Regions from separate parts of the Paenarthrobacter sp. 10L420 genome, predicted to be linked through region 2. Evidence: riboswitches for the same ligand, from Rfam matches in the RefSeq annotation. Region 2 holds a riboswitch; each other region holds the start of a gene.

Region 1 (3,564 bases), on a different contig from region 2:
CACAATCCTGTAGCCCCCGCCGCCGGTCGCCTGGACGATTTCCTGCTCCGGCATGTTCAGGTTGGCGCCACCGCGCAGCCGTTCCAGTTCCACTCGCTTCAGGCCAACCTCCTTGAGGAGCTTCAAGACCGGTGGGGCTGTGCCGGCATCGATCTGTTCCTGGGCACCCTTGTAACTGAGCTTGGCGCGGCTGCGGACAGTGCCACGGGCCACCGACGTAGTGGACACCTCCGCATTGTGGTCCAGTTCGAAGTCCCACACGAAGGCGCTGCAGTCCTGACCAGCCAACAGGCTTCCGGCGTTCTCGCTGATCACTTCCGGGTGCAGGGGGATCCTCCCGTCAGGAGCGTAGAACGTTTGTCCCCGTTGCCGCGTCTCTGCATCGAGCGCCCCGCCGGGAGCAACAAAGGATGGCACGTCGGCGATTGCGTAGAGGACTTTGTAGCCGTCGCCGGCCCGTTCAATGAATACGGCCTGGTCCAGATCGGTGGACGTGGCTGGATCGATGGTCACGAACGGAATGTCCCTGAGGTCACGCTCTGGCAGTGTGTGTTTTTCTACTGCTTTCCTGGCTTCCGCCACGGCTTCGGCCGGATACTCGCCTGGGAGCTCCAGTTCGGTCCGAAGGGCTGCAAATGCCTCCGCGAGCTGGTCCGACGAGTCGTCGACGTTGGGCGAAATCCGATGATGTGACACGAAAATCAGGTTAGCCCGAAATCGCTGGATAGTCTTGGACCATGAGCACTTCCTTGGACGATAATGCTCGCGTCCAGCGCCTCTCTTCGGAGCTGCTGGGAGCTATGGCGTACGGCGAGCTCTCGGCGTTTGGCCGGCTGTCTTTCGACTCCCGGTACGCTCCCACCCTGCACGACAGGGCAGTGTTGGCAAAGATCGCCGTCGGGGCTTACGGAAACTTTGCCTTGATCAGCAGCCGGCTCTCGGAGATGGGACTCGATGCCGAAGAGGCCATGCTTCCGTTCCAGCACTCGTTTGACCACTTCCATGAGCGAACAAAGCCGGCGGACTGGTTTGAATCAGTCATGAAGGCCTATGTGATCGACACCGTGTCATCGGACTTTTACCGCATGGTCGCTTCGTACCTCGACGGCGGGACGCAACTCTTTGTCCAGAAGGTGGCCTCCGCCGACCAAGCCACGGAAGTATTACGCGTCCTCCTGCGCAGGGCCCTGGCTGATGATCCTCGCCTGGCATCGCGACTGGCTTTGTGGGGCCGCCGCCTCGTCGGTGAAGCGCTGACCCAGGCCCAACGCGTGGGCATGGAACATCCTCACTTGGGACCGCTGCTCAAGGGCGGCGGGGATGCCCGCACTGCAGTCAAGGTCCTTACCGCTGAACTTGCCGAGCGGCATGGTCGACGGATGTCCGGGCTCGGGCTCACGGCTTAAGAGACTTTCGCATATCCTCGGCTGCCGCCAGGGCGCCGGCGGTGATTATCCGGCGTCGAGCGCTTCCAGCAGAGTCTTTGCCGCCGCCGTCGGATCCTCCGCCTCAGTAATGGCCCGCACCACGACGATCCGGTTCGCTCCCGCAGCCACCACCTGTTCAATGTTGGTGAGGTCGATGCCGCCAATCGCGAACCAGGGGAGGAGGACGCCACCTACGGTCTCCGCATCCGCGCGCTTTACGGCTTCTGCGGCATATGTGACCAGATCCAGCCCGACTGCTTCACGGCCGGGCTTTGTGGGCGTTGCCCACACCGGACCAACACAGAAATAGTCCAGTCCGCTCCTGCCAGGGGAGGCAGCTATAGCGGCGTCAACCTGTTCCGGCGTATGGGTGGAAAGGCCGATCACGGTGCGGTCGTGGAGGAGATGCCTTGCAGCGGGCAGGGGGATGTCCTTTTGCCCGATATGGAACACCGGAGCCCCGGAAATACTGGCAACATCGGCGCGGTCATTGACGGCCCACAGCCGTCCGTGCCGTTGGGCAACGTTGTGCAGAACCTCCAGTACCTCAAGCTCCTCAGCGGCCTCGAGCGTCTTGTCGCGAAGCTGGATGATGTCAACGCCGCCCTCAAACGCGGCGTCGACGAAGTCTTCGAAATCGCCTTGGCGTTTGCGGGCATCAGTGCATAAGTAAAGGCGGGCAGTGGTGTGGACATCATGCTGGGTCATGGAAACCAGAGTAGTTCCTCTAAACTGGGCACGTACTGCGGGAGCCGTGACAGCGTCATATGACCGTCCGGCTGAGAGGGCTTCAGCGCCGACCGCTTGACCTGATCCGGCTAGTACCGGCGTAGGGAAGGAAACACATGGCAGAATCCGGCCAAACCCCCTTGCAGGCAGACGTTGCAGTGATTGGTGGCGGCATCGTTGGCCTTGGCATCGCCCACGAAGCGCGCCGCCAGGGCCGCTCGGTGGTCCTCATTGATCCCACCCCCGCGGCCGGTGCGACGTTTGCTGCCGCGGGGATGCTGGCTCCGGTCAGCGAACTCCACTACCAGGAGGAACACCTCCTGGAACTCATGCTGGAATCCTCCCAACTGTGGCCCGCTTTCATCCGGAGCGTCCATGGCGGCGAATCAGCCACCGGATACCGCACGACGCCGACAATCGCCGTTGGTGCCGACGCCGCCGACCGCCGCGCCCTCGCAGACCTCCGCACAGTCCAGCAGGCCGCGGGCCTGCACGTGGAGCCATTGTCATTGCGGGAGGCGCGCCAACGTGAGCCTTTGCTGAGTCCACAGATTTCCTGTGCCTTCGACATACCGGCCGACCACCAAGTGGACCCGCGGCGGCTTGCACGATGCCTCATGGAAGGGCTGGCAGCCCACGGACCAGGTGACGCAACGTGGGTCTCCGGAGCGGAGGACGGTTTCGCCCTGCCGTTCCACGCATCCCGTTTGCTCTGGGATGGGGACCGCGTCTCCGGGGTTGAACTGGCTTCTGGCGCAGTCGCGGCCTTGGAAACTGTGATCGCCTGCGGGCTGGACGCGGCCAGGATCGGTAATCTCCCCGAAGGTCTCAGTCTGCCCCTGCGGCCCGTTTACGGCGACATCCTCAGGCTGCGCGTCCCCCACCACCTCCAGCCCCTCCTCACATCCACCATCCGGGGTATTGTCCGCGGGGTGCCCGTTTACATCGTGCCCCGGGAAGATGGCACCGTGGTGATTGGAGCAACCCAGCGCGAGGACGGACTATCCGCCTCCACCAATGCAGTCTCCGCCGGAGGCGTCTACCAACTCCTGCGGGACGCCCAAGTCCTGGTGCCTGCGGTGGCGGAGTTGGAACTGCTGGAAGTGACAGCCCGCGCACGGCCCGGCACTCCGGACAACGCACCATTACTGGGACGCGTTGCCGGGCGCGCGGGCACCATCGACGGTCTCGTAATCGCAACCGGGTTCTTCCGCCATGGCGTCCTGTTGACGCCTGTGGCCGCCAGAATCGTCGGCGGGCTGATCAGCGGGTCAGCCGATCCCCGATGGTCCAACTTCACCCCTGATCGATTTACGGCAACGCCGGATCACCGCCTCCAACCAGCAACCAAGGACACACCATGAACATCAAACTCAATGGCTCCGTTCATGCCGTGGCGGATGACGCA
Region 2 (3,564 bases):
CCAACGCAAGGCGCTGCTTCTGCCCGCCGGAGAGTGCCGCCGTCGGGTGATCCAGTGCCAAACCGCCGCCTGCAGCGCTGCGCAACCCAACGTCGTCGAGCGCTTCATGGACGCGGGCCCAAATTTCATCCCGGGGAACGGCCAGGTTTTCGGCGCCGAACGCGACGTCGTCACCCACCCGGGAGAGCACCACCTGGGTCTCCGGATCCTGCTGCATCAGACCTGCGCGGCCGCGCTGTTCGCGGGGAGCGACGCCGTCGATCAACAGCGAGCCGGTCTCGTCCGAATCGTCTTCCTCGTCACCCAGTACACCGGCGAGGGCATGGAGCAGTGTGGACTTCCCTGCGCCCGATGGACCCAGCAACAGCACACGCTCGTCGGGCTCGATCCGGAGATCGAGGTCCTGGATGGCGGGTGTGGAACGCCCGGCATGCCGCCATCCCCACCCTTGGGCGGTGATGGCGGCAGGCCGGACCTGGCCGCTGCTTTGCTGGTTGCTGCCTTCTTTCGCAGGCATTAGTTGAAGACGGGCTCCGAAGCAGCCTTGCGCGACGCGAAGGAGCTGAGGACGCCCGTCTTGGCCAGCCCGCGGGTGGCAACCCAGGACAGCGCGCCGGCGATGATCGCACCCGAAAGCGTGCAGAAGGCGATGTAGGCCAGCTTGTCGATCGCTTCGTAGGCGATGTTCCAGCCCCAAGGCAGGAAGGAATCGTTCAGACCGCAGAAGAGGCCCGCGCCAGCACCTGCGAGGAGTGCGGCGGACAGGTCGAACTTCTTGTACCTGAACGCAGCGAAGACGAGTTCTGCGCCCAGTCCCTGGAGGATGCCGGAGATGAGGACGGTGGTGCCGTACTGGGAACCCATGATGAGTTCGCCGGTGGCGGCGACGGCTTCGCAGAACAGGGCTGCGCCCGGCTTGCGGATGATGAGCATGCCCAGGACGGCCGGGATCATCCAGCCACCGGCGATCAAACCGGTGAGCGGCGGATACGTGGCGTTCATGGGGATGGATACGATTGCGGCGCCCTGGGACCAGGCCCAGAAGATCACGCCGCCGGCGATGGCAATCAAAGCTGCCACCACGATGTCTACAACACGCCAGTTATAACTGGTTTTCTTCACGCTTGCCGTGGTCATTTTTCTGCCTCCTGAGGTACAGGAGGGGAAAGTGCTCCCCGGAACTCCCGGCCGGCTTGCGCCGCCCGGTTCCGGACACTCTGAGAAGCTCGACTCCCTTGCGCCGGTACTAACCGGATCAGGTTCGAGGGTCTGCGGCTGTCCGCACTCTCAGCGCCCTCGCGTCTCCTGCATCTCTGCAAGGTCCGACGGCGGCGCTCCCCTGTCGTTATAAATCTGCCCTTATGGGCGTGTTTCAGTTTACACCTGTGGGTGTTCGTGGGAGGTGGGGGTTAGTCACAAAACGGTTGGTAACGAGACCTGAGAGAATGATCCAGCAGAATCGACGCGGCAAAGGGGTACTTCATGACGGACCTTCCCACTACGGACATCCCAGTTCCCCCAGCCCGCCTTGCCGCGAGCGTCATCCTGCTGCGGGACACCCCGGGCGGGCTCGAAGCCTTCGTTCAGCACCGGGTTACCACCATGGACTTCGCCGCAGGAATGGTGGTTTTTCCTGGAGGTCGCGTTGATGCCGCAGACCAGGGCGGATGGGATTACCCGGCGGAGTTGCTTGAACGGCATGCTGCAGACTGGCACTTGAGCTCCATCGCCGTCGATCCCGAACACGCCACAGCAAAGTCAGGCATGGTTCTCACGGCTGCCCTTCGGGAGGTTTGGGAGGAGGCCGGACTTGGCCTTGATGCCTCGGACCTGCGCCCTTGGGCCAACTGGGTCACGCCAACGGACATGCCCAAGCGCTTCGACACGTACTTCTATGTAGCCAAGCCTGCTCCGGAAGCAGAACCCCAGCATCAAACCACCGAAGCGTGGCAATCACTCTGGATGCCTGTTGGCGGGATCCTGACGGCTGAAGCTTCCGGTACATTGCAGCTGATGCCACCCACGTATTACCTGCTCAAGGAAATTGCCGGCCTCGGAACAGTGGATGCCGTCTGGGAAGCCGATCACGACGTTGTTCCTGTCCTCGCACCACGCGGTTCCATGGCAGCTTTCCTCAAAGAACGGGAAAACCGCCGCTAGTCCCAACCCACCTGGAAGTGAGGCTAGGCTGGGGGCATGAACCTCTTTTTCAAGCTGCTGGGTGCCGGAGTAAGCCTGGCAGCCGGATTCGTCGGCACCAAGTTGGTCAACAAGGGCTGGGAAAAGGCCACGGGCAACAAACCGCCCACGGGCCACGACGATATGGAAACGAGCCTCCGCTCAGCGTTGTCCTTCGCGCTGATTTCGGCCTTCGTCAGTACGCTCATCCAGGTTTTCGCGAGCCGCGGCACCCAGCGTGCCATCGCCCGCTTCGCCAAGACGCAGGACATCGTCTAGGCCGCGCATAGTTGTTCCAACGCGGGGTCAGTTAGGGTCCCTCACCGTCGTCGGGAGGGAGCTTAAGTGACCCCGCGTTGTTCTAAGTGTCCGGGGTGGAACCGTCGGCGGCTGCCCTTTGGACAACCGCTTCAAGCTCATCCTTGGTGAGCAGTTCGCGGTGCCCATGCTTGGTCCGGTAAGCGGAGCGGCCCACCATATGTGCGGAGACCGGCGCAGTCAGCAGCTGGAAAATCCAGGCCACCACCAGAACCGGCCAAACCCACCATGTGCGCATTTGCAGACCCATGGCTGCAAGCATGAGGAATAGGCCCAAGACCTGCGGCTTGGTTGCCGCGTGCATGCGGCTCATGAGATCGGGAAACCGCAGGAGGCCAATTGCGGCTCCGAGCGACATCAGGGCACCCACCACAAGAAACACGGCCGTCACCGCATCAATGACTGCATCCACTCCGGTCGCTTCAGGACTCATTGCTGTGATCCCTCCGATCCGCTACGAATCGGGCAAATGTTACCGAGCCTACGAAGCCGATTACCGCAAGAGCCACGAGCAACACCAGGTTGTTCAGGTGCCGGTTCATCGCCATGTCGATGGCAAGCGCTGCGCCAAGAATGGCCAGCAGGACGTCCGATGCCAAGACGCGGTCCAACAAGGACGGGCCGATGGCGATGCGGATGATCGCGCCCACCGCAGCCAAACTCAGGATCACCGCCGTTACCAGCAGAACAAGTTCTTTCACAGGGTTGCCCCTTCCATGCCCGCACCGGGTTCAGCCTGGAGTGCGTGGAGTTCCTCGCGCGTTCCCATGATCCGGATTAGCGCGGCCTCGATGTTCTGGACTTCCTGGCGGATCTTAGTGATATCAGCATCCTCATAAATGTTGAGCGCGTGCAGGTAAAGCGTGGACGTCGAGCGGTCCACTTCCACCACCAGCGAGCCCGGAATCAGCGAGATAACGTGCCCGGTTGCCGTGACTATGAGGTCAGAATGGCTGCGCAACGGAACACCGACGACGGCGCTGCGCACCTTTGGACCCTTCACTACGGCCAGGTAGAGGACCAGGAAGCTCGCTGCCGCCACTCTGCCCAGGAACATCAGGGCGAAGG
Region 3 (3,564 bases), on a different contig from region 2:
AAGAACAACCTTGAAGCAGCCGAGGAAGTTGTTCGCCAGCTGCGCCTGCGCGATATCGGTGGCATCATCGTCATCGACTTCATTGACATGGTCCTCGAATCGAACCGTGACCTGGTGCTCCGCCGAATGGTGGAATGCCTGGGTCGTGACCGCACCAAACACCAAGTGGCCGAAGTGACATCGCTGGGCCTGGTGCAGATGACGCGCAAACGCATGGGCACCGGCCTGCTCGAGGTCTTTGGTGAGCAGTGCGAGCACTGTGCCGGACGGGGTGTCGTCACCCATGATGAGCCGGTGGAGCACCGACGCGCCAACGTCGTTGCTGCCGAGCATCACCGCCCGCACGTCGAACCCCAACAGCCTGCTGCACGCACTGATCGTAAGCGCCGCCGTGGCAAGGGTGGGGGACCGGCAATGGCCGAAGTGCCTCCTACAGTCCACAGCACGCCGGCCGCCCCCGCAGCTCCTGCGACCACGGAGTCCGTGGACCCGGTCCGCCAGGCGAAGGCTGAGGCGACCAGGGCAGCTCTTGCCACGATCGCCGCTGCAGCACATGCCGCCCACCTGCACGATGACGAGGTTCACCGCGCGGAGGAGCAGGCCCGTGCAGCAGGCCAGCAGGGTCACACCGATGGATCTGCACCTGAGGCTGCAAGCGGCGAGGCTGGCGTTCCGGCTGCACCTGATACCGCCAGTCATGAGGCTGCGGTTCGGGAAGCGCGCGCCACTCCTGTTCTGCGTTTCGGTGGCGAAGAAGTGGCTCTTCCGTTTGTGGAACACCATGAGGAACCAACTGCTGGCAAGCCGGCCATGAGCCTGGACCTGCTGGCCGAGGCGTTCTCGCACCTTGGTGCCGCACCTGCTGCGGAGGAAGAGGCCACGGCTTCGGTTTCCGAACCTGCGGCTGCTTCCGCCGTTTCCCCTGCCAATGCTTCTGCTGGCATTACCGATGAGCACGATCATTCGTTGCGTTCCCGTGGTCGTCGTGGCCGGAGGAACCGCAGTGCCAGCAGGGCGCAGGGTGCCGCAAACGAAACCAGTGTGGAACACCGCGAGGTAACTGCTGCTGCCGCAGGCGGATCTGCCCATGAGGCCAAGGCGCCGGCAGCGGAAGAGCCCGCCAAAAAGAAGGTAGCGGACGAACCCATCATCCTTGGGGTGGGAGTTCCCGCTTCAGAGTTGTAAGCAGGGCAACCAGTCACTAAGCAACCAAAGAGTCCCGCAGCATCCGTTTACGGCGGATACTGCGGGGCTCTTTCGTTGCCCGCCAGTCACATCGATTCCCCGAAGCTGTCCGGTTCCCGGGGCGAGGGGCTTCCGGGCTACGCTAGGAAACTGACACGGGGTGCCGGGCACGGGCCAGGCTGAGATCCAAACCCGTTGAACCTGTCCGGTTAGCACCGGCGAAGGGATGTCCACCATGGCTTCATCGTCGAATTCCGCTGTCTACCCTGTCTACGCCGCGGGTATGGGAGCAGTCCCGGCCCGGCCACATCCGAGGGTGCTCAGCATTGCCGGCTCGGATCCTTCTGGCGGCGCCGGAATCCAGGCAGACTTGAAGAGCATCGCAGCGCACGGGGGCTATGGCATGGCTGCCATCACGGCTTTGACGGCCCAAAACACGTTGGGCGTCAGTGCAGTCCATGTTCCGCCCGTCGAGTTCCTGCGTCAGCAACTGGACGCGATCAGCAGCGATATTGAGATTGATGCGGTCAAGATCGGGATGTTGGGTGATGCGGCCGTCATCGACGAAGTCCGCAGTTGGCTCGAAGAGGTGCGTCCCGCCGTCGTGGTCCTTGACCCCGTGATGGTGGCCACCAGCGGCGACCGCCTTCTGCGGGAGACCGCTGAAACTGCGCTGCGCAGCCTCCTGCCGTTGGCGGATCTCGTCACCCCAAACCTTCCCGAGCTGGCGATGTTGCTGGGGGAGCCCGAAGCCCCCGACTGGGCTACGGCGCTTGACCAGGGTAAACGCCTGGCTGCTGAGTGTGGAACGACGGTTTTGGTAAAGGGCGGCCACTTGGCAGGAAACGACTGCCCCGATGCGCTGGTCAATACGAGCGGTTTGCTGCGACAGGACGTCATCGAGGTGCCTGGGCCCCGCGTTGATACCAGGAACAGCCACGGAACGGGGTGCTCGCTCTCCTCGGCGTTGGCCACGGTCCAAGCCCGTACCGGCGACTGGGAGGCGTCTCTCCGCGAGGTAAAGCCGTGGCTGCTGCAGGCCCTCGCGGCGGCCGACGGGCTGAAGGTAGGTAAGGGTAGCGGGCCGGTCCACCACTTCCACCACATGGAGCCAGCGCTGAATCATGCTGGGAAATCCGGGAAATCCGGCGACTTTGCCGCGCGGCTGTGGGCCGAAGCTGCGCCGGAATTGGATGCGATTTACGGTCTCGCCTTCATCCAAGGCCTGCAGTCCGGGCGGCTCCCGGAGCCCGAGTTCAACTACTACCTGGCCCAGGACGCCATTTACCTGAACGGCTACTCCCGGGTTTTGGCGCGCGCAGGCGCACTTGCCCCCACTGAAGAAGAGCAGCTCTTCTGGGCGAAGTCATCGCAACTCTGCCTTGAAGTGGAGTCCGAGCTCCATCGGAACTGGCTGAGCACGCGCTCGGCCTCAACACAGACCGGACCCGTGACAAGGTCGTACGTGGACCACCTGCTGGCCACATCAGCCTCCGGCAGTTACGCCGTGTTGCTGGCGGCAATCCTGCCCTGCTATTGGCTGTATGCGGAGGTAGGACAGCAACTCCACGCCGCCTATGTGGACGCCGGCGCCCCCAGCGAGCACCCGTACGCCGCCTGGCTGACGACGTACGCGGACGAGGAGTTTGCTGCCGCAACCCGGAAGGCGATCGACTTTACTGATGCCGCGGCAATTAGCGCCTCCGCCCAGGAGCGCGGGGCCATGGTTGAGGCCTTCGCCCAGTCTTGCCGCTACGAGACAGCCTTCTTTGATGCACCCCGGCTCTTCGCCTGAGCAGGGCTTCCGGGGTTGGCGGCTGGGCAATTCCACAAAAATCCAGCGCGTCGTCGGCCAAATCGCAGTATTCCTCCACAAACCCTGTAGGCTGTATGGGCACGGTGCCGGGAGAGTCCGTTACAACTGGTGATGCAAGTCACCCGATAGCCTCCGGACGCGGCCTCATTTGCAGCTGAAGGTCAAACTAGCGTAATCTTGATCTTCGGTGCTTACGCCAACACTTGGGTTATGCCCCTTGGAATTGTTCATGGGATGACTCGCGGGCTTCGATCAGAAGTCCACGGCGTTGAGGCACAGCGCGAACCAAGCCTGATTCCGGTTCAAGGTTCCGCACGCAAATTTAGTAAGAAACGTCGAGAGAAGTGAGTACCCAAGTGGTGTACGCGATTGTCCGCGCAGGCGGCCGCCAAGAAAAAGTTTCCGTTGGAGACTACGTAACGCTTAACCGCGTCCCCGGTGGAGCCGGCAGCACTCTTGAGCTGCCCGCCTTGCTCCTGGTTGACGGCGACAAGGTCACGTCCGCTGCTGCGGACCTGGCCAAGGTCACGGTCACGGCTGAGATCCTTGAGGACCTTCGCGGT
Region 4 (3,564 bases), on a different contig from region 2:
CTCGGCTCCCAGCCACATCCGTGCGCCCCACGTGGCGGCGTCCAGGACGGCCGTGGGCGGCAGGCCGGCGTCGTAAAGTTCCTTCATTTCGTCAGCGATCCTGCCGTGCTTGATCACGCTCCCTGCATCCGTTCCCGCAAAGATGCCAACACCGGCTTCAAAGGCCTCCAGTACCCTTTCACGGCGTCGCTCCCAAAGACGGGTCATGTGCTCGGCGTAGACCGGAAACTTAGGCGCGGCCTGGGCTGCGATATCCGGAAAAGTAGCGATGTTAATCAAGGTAGGAACGATCGGGACAGACTGCTCCACAAGACGGGGAATATGCCGGGGCAAGAGTCCTGTGGCGTGTTCAATGCAGTCAATCCCGGCGTCGAGCATGTCATCAATGGTGTCTTCAGCGAAGCAGTGGGCCGTCACCCTGGCCCCTTCGTCGTGGGCGGCCGCAATCGCATCCCGCACGACGTTCCGAGGGAAGGAAACCGAGAGGTCGCCCGTCCCGCGATCGATCCAATCGCCCACGAGTTTCACCCAACCGTCCCCGTCCCGGGCTTCCTTGCGGGCTGTCTCCACGAGTTCGTCCGGCTCCACTTCGTGGCCCAAACCACGCAGGTAACGCCGGCTCCGGGCGATGTGGCGTCCGGCGCGAAGAAGCCGTGGGAGATCCTCCCGGCGCTGAACCCAACGCGTATCGCTTGGCGAGCCGGCGTCACGGATCAACAACGTGCCGGCTTTCAGGTCGGCCTGCGCTTGGGCAAGAGTTGTCTGCTCATCAACCGCCCCGCCGACCCCAAGTCCAATGTGGCAATGGGCGTCCACAAAACCAGGAAGGACCCACCCATCCAGTACGGAATCCGGCGCAGCGACGGGACGTTCGAACGTGAGTTTGCCATCAACGGACCACAGCCCGTGCCGTTGATCGTCGCCTGCCACAAGCACAGGACCGGTGAATTCGATGATGTAGGCCATGCCAAAAGCCTAATCTGCCGATATGCCACAAACCTCCCGGATGGGTAAGCGCTACGACGATGACTGTGTCCCCGATCAGAGCTGTGGTAGCTTCGTCTACGACCACACGGGGGCCCCTGCAGGGGCTGAGATCGGACTGAAGCAGTCTGCGACCGTTGAACCTGTCCGGGTAATGCCGGCGAAGGAAGTGAGGAATCCTTTGAGCACCACCGAAACACAGCACAGCCCTGCCGAAAACCAGGCCAACATCAGCGAAAAGACGACGGAAACCGTCACACAGTCGCTGAAATCCCATTCGTTGGCTTGGCTGGAAGACCGCGCCCATGGCATCCGGGTCCCCGTCACGGAGATTGCACTGGAGTCCTCTCCCAACGGTGAGGCGAACGAGCCACTGCAGGTGTACCGAACTGCAGGTCCGGGCAGCGACCCCGTAGTGGGCCTGGAGCCCTTCCGCACCCGATGGATCGAAGACCGAGGTGATACCGAGGCATACTCCGGGCGGGAGCGGAACCTGCTCGACGACGGCAAATCAGCGGTACGCCGCGGCGCAGCCTCGCAGGAGTGGAAGGGGGCGCAACCGGTGCCCCGCCGCGCCGTCGAGGGTAAGACCGTCACCCAGATGCACTATGCCAGGCAAGGCATCGTCACGCCGGAAATGCAGTTTGTGGCGCTGAGGGAGAACTGCGACGTTGAGCTGGTCCGCAGCGAAGTGGCTGCCGGGCGCGCCATCATCCCCAACAACATCAACCACCCCGAGTCCGAGCCCATGATCATTGGCAAGGCGTTCCTGGTCAAAATCAATGCCAACATCGGAAACTCAGCGGTCACCAGTTCCATAGCCGAGGAAGTTGACAAGCTGCAATGGGCAACCCAGTGGGGTGCCGATACCGTCATGGACCTCTCCACCGGAGACGACATCCACACAACCCGCGAATGGATCATCCGCAACTCCCCCGTTCCGATCGGCACCGTGCCCATCTACCAGGCCCTGGAGAAGGTCAACGGTGAAGCCAACAAACTCACGTGGGAAATCTTCCGGGACACCGTAATAGAGCAGTGTGAACAAGGCGTTGACTACATGACCATCCACGCCGGGGTGCTCCTGCGCTACGTGCCCTTGACGGCAAACCGTGTGACAGGCATCGTCTCCCGTGGCGGCTCGATCATGGCCGGGTGGTGCTTGGCGCACCACGAGGAGAACTTCCTCTACACGCATTTTGATGAGCTCTGTGAAATCTTCGCTAAGTACGACGTCGCCTTCTCCCTGGGCGACGGATTGCGCCCCGGTGCCACGGCTGACGCCAACGACGCCGCGCAGTTCGCCGAGCTCGATACGCTTGCAGAGCTGACCCAGCGGGCTTGGGAATTCGATGTGCAGGTGATGGTTGAAGGACCCGGACACATTCCCTTCCACTTGGTCCGCGAGAACGTGGAGCGCCAACAGGAACTGTGCAAAGGTGCCCCCTTCTACACCTTGGGACCGCTGGTCACGGACGTCGCTCCTGGCTATGACCACATCACCTCGGCAATCGGCGCAACGGAAATTGCGCGGTACGGCACGGCCATGCTCTGCTACGTAACGCCCAAGGAACACCTGGGACTGCCGAACAAGGACGATGTGAAGACCGGTGTGATCACGTACAAGATCGCAGCGCACGCAGCGGACCTCGCCAAGGGACACCCGGGCGCAAACGAACGCGACGACGCTTTGTCCAAGGCCAGGTTCGAGTTCCGTTGGCGGGACCAGTTCGCGTTGTCCCTGGATCCGGTTACTGCCGAAGCCTTCCACGACGAAACACTTCCTGCCGAACCTGCCAAGACGGCGCACTTCTGCTCGATGTGCGGACCCAAATTCTGCTCGATGCGCATCAGCCAAGACATCAGGGACGAGTTCGGTTCCGCCGACGCGCAGGCCGCCATTGCAGGGATATACGACGGCATGCGGGAAAAGAGCGAAGAATTCCTGGCGTCGGGCGGCAAGGTGTACCTGCCGGAGCTGCAGCTTCCCACTACCCGGATGTCCTCCACCAAGAGGGCAGCGTCAGGAAACCTTAACTGACCTCGTCCGGACAATATCGGCTACAAAAGAGCGAATAATCCGGTCTCCATCTACCGAGTCCTGGGGCCGGTGCCCTCCCGCTGCTACGCGTCGCAGGGCACCGGTGTCCTCCAGGTACCCGGCGATTTCTTCGTACAGTGGCTCCCACCCGCCTGTCAGGACAAGGGTAGGAACGCCAGGAACAATGTGCAGGGGCGCCTCCCAAGGAGGCGCCTGAAGCCGGAGGCGACGTGCGGAACGGCGCGCTTCGGGTGTGTCCAGCCCGCTGGCTTCGGCCGAAAATGCACGCCTGAAGTATTCGCGTTCGTAGTCGGCGTCCTTAACCTTGCTCCGCACATCAAACAGCGGCTCCATGAGCGAACGATGGAATGTCGTGGCAGGCAGCTCGGCCGTCAAGGATAAACAAGCCGGTTCAACAAGTGTCAGCGAGTGCACCAGGTCCGGGCGTTCAACTGCTGCGAGCATGGCAGAAATTGCACCTTGCTCATGCGCCACCACATGGCCTCCACCAGAATCCACCAGCGAAGCCACTACGATGC

What was found. A riboswitch is a leader RNA that binds a small molecule or an ion and turns the genes downstream of it on or off. The one in region 2 is predicted to bind thiamine pyrophosphate.
Region 1: linked by a shared signal. The riboswitch ahead of thiO (glycine oxidase ThiO) and the one ahead of AC1DD5_RS14855 (ECF transporter S component) in region 2 are both predicted to bind thiamine pyrophosphate.
Region 3: linked by a shared signal. The riboswitch ahead of AC1DD5_RS18300 (bifunctional hydroxymethylpyrimidine kinase/phosphomethylpyrimidine kinase) and the one ahead of AC1DD5_RS14855 (ECF transporter S component) in region 2 are both predicted to bind thiamine pyrophosphate.
Region 4: linked by a shared signal. The riboswitch ahead of thiC (phosphomethylpyrimidine synthase ThiC) and the one ahead of AC1DD5_RS14855 (ECF transporter S component) in region 2 are both predicted to bind thiamine pyrophosphate.

What each region holds. Positions count from the first base shown of each region.
Region 1 covers NZ_JBFTJK010000001.1:738,946-742,509, forward strand. Annotated here, with positions in the region: gene AC1DD5_RS03600 (RNB domain-containing ribonuclease) at 1-696, opposite strand, end outside; gene AC1DD5_RS03605 (ferritin-like fold-containing protein) at 738-1,406, shown strand; gene thiE (thiamine phosphate synthase) at 1,452-2,135, opposite strand; TPP riboswitch at 2,163-2,280, shown strand; gene thiO (glycine oxidase ThiO) at 2,273-3,520, shown strand; gene thiS (sulfur carrier protein ThiS) at 3,517-3,564, shown strand, end outside.
Region 2 covers NZ_JBFTJK010000009.1:110,349-113,912, forward strand. Annotated here, with positions in the region: gene AC1DD5_RS14850 (ABC transporter ATP-binding protein) at 1-517, opposite strand, end outside; gene AC1DD5_RS14855 (ECF transporter S component) at 517-1,137, opposite strand; TPP riboswitch at 1,215-1,351, opposite strand; gene AC1DD5_RS14860 (NUDIX hydrolase) at 1,483-2,160, shown strand; gene AC1DD5_RS14865 (DUF4235 domain-containing protein) at 2,197-2,457, shown strand; gene mnhG (monovalent cation/H(+) antiporter subunit G) at 2,540-2,929, opposite strand; gene AC1DD5_RS14875 (MrpF/PhaF family protein) at 2,919-3,197, opposite strand; gene AC1DD5_RS14880 (Na+/H+ antiporter subunit E) at 3,194-3,564, opposite strand, start outside.
Region 3 covers NZ_JBFTJK010000014.1:61,661-65,224, forward strand. Annotated here, with positions in the region: gene AC1DD5_RS18295 (Rne/Rng family ribonuclease) at 1-1,185, shown strand, start outside; TPP riboswitch at 1,332-1,429, shown strand; gene AC1DD5_RS18300 (bifunctional hydroxymethylpyrimidine kinase/phosphomethylpyrimidine kinase) at 1,421-2,980, shown strand; gene rplU (50S ribosomal protein L21) at 3,358-3,564, shown strand, end outside.
Region 4 covers NZ_JBFTJK010000001.1:1,083,311-1,086,874, reverse strand. Annotated here, with positions in the region: gene AC1DD5_RS05130 (amidohydrolase family protein) at 1-966, opposite strand, end outside; TPP riboswitch at 1,063-1,170, shown strand; gene thiC (phosphomethylpyrimidine synthase ThiC) at 1,166-3,025, shown strand; gene AC1DD5_RS05120 (alpha/beta fold hydrolase) at 3,008-3,564, opposite strand, start outside.